One region of the Clostridium gasigenes genome, then DNA from elsewhere that is predicted to be linked to it. Evidence: a T-box and tRNA genes for the amino acid it is inferred to sense, from the RefSeq annotation. Region 1 holds a T-box; the other holds one or more tRNA genes.
What was found. A T-box is a leader RNA that pairs with one kind of tRNA and senses whether it is charged. The one in region 1 lies ahead of serS (serine--tRNA ligase), so its partner is inferred to be a tRNA-Ser.

Region 1 (2,476 bases):
CATATGCAGAGGTAGCTTCTGATAATGGAGTTAATTTTAGGCTAGAAGAAGAGGTTATAAGTATTCAAAATATAGCTAAAGGATTCATAGTGAATACAAGTAAAAATAAATTTAGATGTAAAGTTGTTATAAATACTACACCAAATGAAATATATATTAAGGAAAATGGCATAGTTGAAGAAAAGGAAACTTATGAAAATGAAGATGAATTTAAAAATATGAGTTATTTACTTGTAGATAATAATTATAATAATAAATTAAGTAAAATAGTTATAGAAACTTTTGATAAAAATACTTTTGTTTTAAGCTCTCCAACAATTACAGATGGATCTTTAATTGGTATAAAAAGTGTAAATAAAACAAGTTTAGATGATAATTTAGATTATGCTAATAACTTATTAAATGATTTAAAGAAAAGTAACATAAATAATTTATTTAGAGAAAGCTATGATAAGGATTCTATGCTAATTGATGATAGTGAAATAGATAAGGGATATATAAGAGTAACAGGAACTCATTATGGAAAAATAACAATTGCGCCTGCAATAGCTAAAATGTTATGCGATACCTTATCTAGTAATTTAAATTGTACATTAAAAAAGAATTTTATTGATAAAAGAAGAGAATTTTATAGGTTTAGAGAAATGAATAAGAAAGAAATCAATGAAATAATAGATCTTGATAATAGGTATGGAAAGATTATTTGTTCTTGCAATACTGTTTCCGAGGGAGAAATAGTTGATTGCATAAGAAGACCTTTAGGTGCGAGAACTGTAGAAGGTGTAAAGAGAAGAACAGCAGCTGGATTTGGGAGCTGTCAAGGATCTTATTGTAATGAAAAGATAATAAACATACTAGCTAGAGAATTAGATAAAAAGCCAACTGACATAGTAGATGATTCTAAGAATTCTAAGGTAATATCAGGGAGAATAAAAGAATTTAAAGATGTTTAATTTATATGCAATTTATAAAAAAGCTAAGTATAGATAATAGATATTGAGGAGGGGTATTTTTGAAAGAGAAGGATATATTCACTTCTGTTGTTAGAATAAAAGGTAGTAGTGAATATAAAGTGATTCCAGTTAAGAGTAGCAAAGAAGTGGATAAAAAATTATGGGTTGAATTATCTAAAGTTTTAAGTAGGATATATCCAAGTGTTCCAATTGAAGTAGGAAATATAATTTGTAAAAACATCTTAAATACAGGAATAGATATAATATGTACAAGAGACATACATAAAGAATAAAAATATAGCAAATAATATAAGAATAGAATAAGATAGTATCATTATCAGTGAATTATATTAATAAATTATGGTTAGAAATAGAGTATAATATTGAGTAGATATTAAAAAAACATGACTAAGTTAATGTATTATAAAAAAAAATGTAGTAAAATATTGACAAGGTACCTATAATTGTAATATATTAAGATTAGTAAAAATTAATATTAAACCTTTGATGAGAATAGTAATAGTATTTTTGTTTTGCAGAGAGTTGATGTTTAGTGAGAATCAATAGCAAAATAGTATGAATCCACCTCTGAGGGACTGCGATGAGCAGTACGGTTTCAACCGTTATATTTTATCGAGTGAATAGTATTTTAATACTATTAATTAGGGTGGCAACGCGGAGTCTTTCGTCCCTTGTATAGGGAAGATAGGCTCTTTTTTCGTTGGCAAAAATAAGTATTATTATAAGAAAGGAGATTTTAAAATGTTAGATTTAAAGAGAATTAGAACAAATCCAGAAGAAATAAAGAAGGCTTTATTAAATAGAGGAGAGGATTTCAAAGAGTCAACTATAGATGAAGTTATAGCTTTAGATGAGGAAAGAAGAAGTATATTAGTAGAAGTTGAAGTTTTAAAAAATAAAAGAAATAAAGTTTCATCTGAAATCCCAAATCTTAAAAAGGCTGGAGAAGATGTTACTTTAATAATGACTGAAATGAGAAATCTTGGAGATAAAATAAAAGAAGATGATTTAAAGGTATCAGAAATTAATGAGAAGATTGAATATATAATGTTAAGAATTCCAAATATCCCAAATCCATTAGTGCCAGAAGGTGATACTGATGAAGATAATATAGAAATAAAGAAATGGGGAGAACCTAAAAGTTTTAAGTTTGAAATAAAACCTCACTGGGATTTAGGAATAGATTTAAATATTCTTGATTTTGAAAGAGCTAGTAAAATTAGTGGATCAAGATTTACAATTTACAAAGGTAAGGGAGCAAGATTAGAAAGATCTTTAATTAATTATTTCTTAGATACCCATACTTGTGAAAATGGATATGAGGAAATATTACCTCCATATATGGCTAATAGAGAAAGTATGATAGGTACAGGTCAATTACCTAAGTTTGAAGATGATGCATTTAAGGTTGAGAATAATGGATATTTCTTAATACCAACAGCAGAAGTTCCTGTAACTAATATGTATAGAAATGAAACTTTAAAAGGTAGTGATCTTCCAAT
Region 2 (2,476 bases), 100 kb from region 1:
AAATCCTGAAATAACAAACTTCTATGATTTTACTCCTGAGGATATAAAATTAGAAGATTATAAATATCATCCATCAATTAAAATGGAGGTATCTGTATAATGTTATCTATTATAGTAGCTACTGCTAATAATAATATTATTGGTGGTGATAATAAACTTTTATGGCACATTTCCGAAGATCTTAAAAGATTTAAAGAAATAACTTCAGGTAATACAATAATTATGGGAAGAAAAACTTTTGAATCACTTCCTGGTGTTCTGCCAAATAGAAAACATGTAGTATTAACTAGAGATAAAAACTTTAAAGTTGATTCAGAAATGGTGGAAGTTATCCACAGCTTAGATGAAATTCTATCCACATATGAACATTCCACTGAGGAAGCTTTTATAATTGGTGGTGGCGAAATTTATAATTCTACTCTCCCTTTTGCTAAAAAACTTTATTTAACTAAGGTTAAAAAAGAATTTGAAGGAGATACTAAATTTCCTGTTATTAATGAACATGAGTGGAAAATAGAATTTAATTCTGAAGAAAAGCTAGATCCTAAAAGCGGATTAAAATTTGAATTTATAGATTTAATTAAAGCGTAGTTTTAAAACTACGCTTTTTTCTGCATAATAAAACGAGTATTATTCTGCAGAATAATACTCGCTTTATTTTTCCTATTGTTAATCCTATTGAAGAGTAACCATACTAATTGACATTTTAGCAATATATAGATAATCCAATCTTAATTATCTCTTTATATCAGTTAACTTGTCTTTTCCTTTTCTTTAAAAGAGCCTTTCATAAATGAAAGGTTTTATAAAAACCGTGCACCTAGCTTTGACAGTAATCTATATGCGTTACCTATGTAGTTAACTCAGGTCAGATTGATCCACGGCGCACGCAGTAACCACTTATCGCTGCTTCCTTCCGGATCTGACGAGGTTCATGGACTTACGTCGCGTGGGACCCAACCATCAACGCCACTTTCATAGGGCAGACCACACAGATTAAAGCCTAGGCTAGGAATTCGACCCTGCTATAGCGGATTGCAGGTTACAGGGCACCGCTGACTCCCCATCTAGCACAGTTATGGCGGAGAGAAGGGGATTCGAACCCCTGATAGAGTTGCCCCCATACCCGCTTTCCAGGCGAGCTCCTTCGGCCACTCGGACATCTCTCCATATTTTTTTATTACCTAATTAAAATAAACATTTTCAACTTCCATGTTTGTTTTTAATTCTTTCTAATTCTAACATAAATATTATTGCAGTACAATAGAAAAATTTAGGCATCTATTTTTTTTAAAGATGCCTTAATTTTCTTATGGCATTTTATTTAATTTCATCACTTCTACTGATTCTTTTATATCCATTAAAGATTTGCCCATTGATGCTTCTACTATTGCAGTAATTCCACCTTCAACTATAGCAGTATCAACAATACAAATTTTTTCTCTTTTTTCTTCATCTAAGAATTCTAGTGCCATTTCTGTGTTCATAAAAGCACTTCCTAAATCAAATAAAATTAGAACTCCATCTTCGCTATATACTTCTTCTATAGCTTCAGTAATTTTATCCATATCAGTTCCTATTCTATTATCCTTAGTTCCACCTGCAGTGCTTACTTTAGCCTCTGGTGCCATTTGCATTGATAATTCTTTTATTCCTTCTGCTATCTTTTCACTATGTGAAACAAGTACTATTCCAACCATGTCTATTCCTCCTATAATGTCATATTATATTTCTTCTGCTATTGTCTTTAATATTAAGTACATAGATGTAGATCCTGCATCCTGATGCCCTATGCTTCTTTCTCCTAAATAACTAGCTCTACCCTTTGTTGCTATAATTTTTTTAGTTTCATTCATGCCATTTTCAGCCGAATTTTTTATTATATTCAAAATTTCTTTAGCTTCACTATTTTTTTCTAATGCTTTTCTACCTTCAATAAATGCCAGTTCCAAAGAATCTATCATTGTTTTTTCTCCAAAGACTCCTTTTCCCCTCATTTTAATTCCTTCTAAAGCTGCTTCTAACATATTAATAAAATCATTTATATCAAGTTCTGTTTTTTTAGCTATTACCATAGACGCTTTCATAAATGCTGTACCATATAAAGGGCCCGCCGCTCCTCCAACATTTGATACTAATGCCATTCCAGAAGCTTTTATAATATTGCTTATATCTTCATCTGGTAGTGTTTTTATTTTTTCAACTACTGCGTTAAATCCTTTATTCATATTTAGACCATGATCGCCATCACCTATAGCCGCATCAAGTTCTGATAAAAATAATTTATTTTCTGCTAAAACAAAATCTATTTTATTTAATATTTCTTTTACTCTAATCCCGTTTATCATATCTTATTCCTCCTATTTAAAAACTTTCATAGCTGGTGTATCTGCTTTTTCATCTAATAAGCCTTTTAATTCTTCGTCTAATTTAAGAATTGATATTGAGAACCCTGCCATTTCTAAAGCTGTCATGT

Region 2: it encodes a tRNA-Ser, which carries the amino acid that the T-box ahead of serS (serine--tRNA ligase) is inferred to sense. The anticodon was not compared.

What each region holds. Positions count from the first base shown of each region.
Region 1 is NZ_CP071376.1:1,235,406-1,237,881, reverse strand. Features, by position in the region: gene J1C67_RS06035 (NAD(P)/FAD-dependent oxidoreductase) at 1-953, shown strand, start outside; gene J1C67_RS06030 (DUF1667 domain-containing protein) at 1,013-1,246, shown strand; T-box leader at 1,449-1,649, shown strand; gene serS (serine--tRNA ligase) at 1,716-2,476, shown strand, end outside.
Region 2 is NZ_CP071376.1:1,340,311-1,342,786, reverse strand. Features, by position in the region: gene J1C67_RS06600 (thymidylate synthase) at 1-100, shown strand, start outside; gene J1C67_RS06595 (dihydrofolate reductase) at 100-591, shown strand; RNA gene ffs (signal recognition particle sRNA large type) at 813-1,076, opposite strand; tRNA gene J1C67_RS06585 (tRNA-Ser) at 1,080-1,169, opposite strand; gene dhaM (dihydroxyacetone kinase phosphoryl donor subunit DhaM) at 1,311-1,700, opposite strand; gene dhaL (dihydroxyacetone kinase subunit DhaL) at 1,725-2,348, opposite strand; gene dhaK (dihydroxyacetone kinase subunit DhaK) at 2,361-2,476, opposite strand, start outside.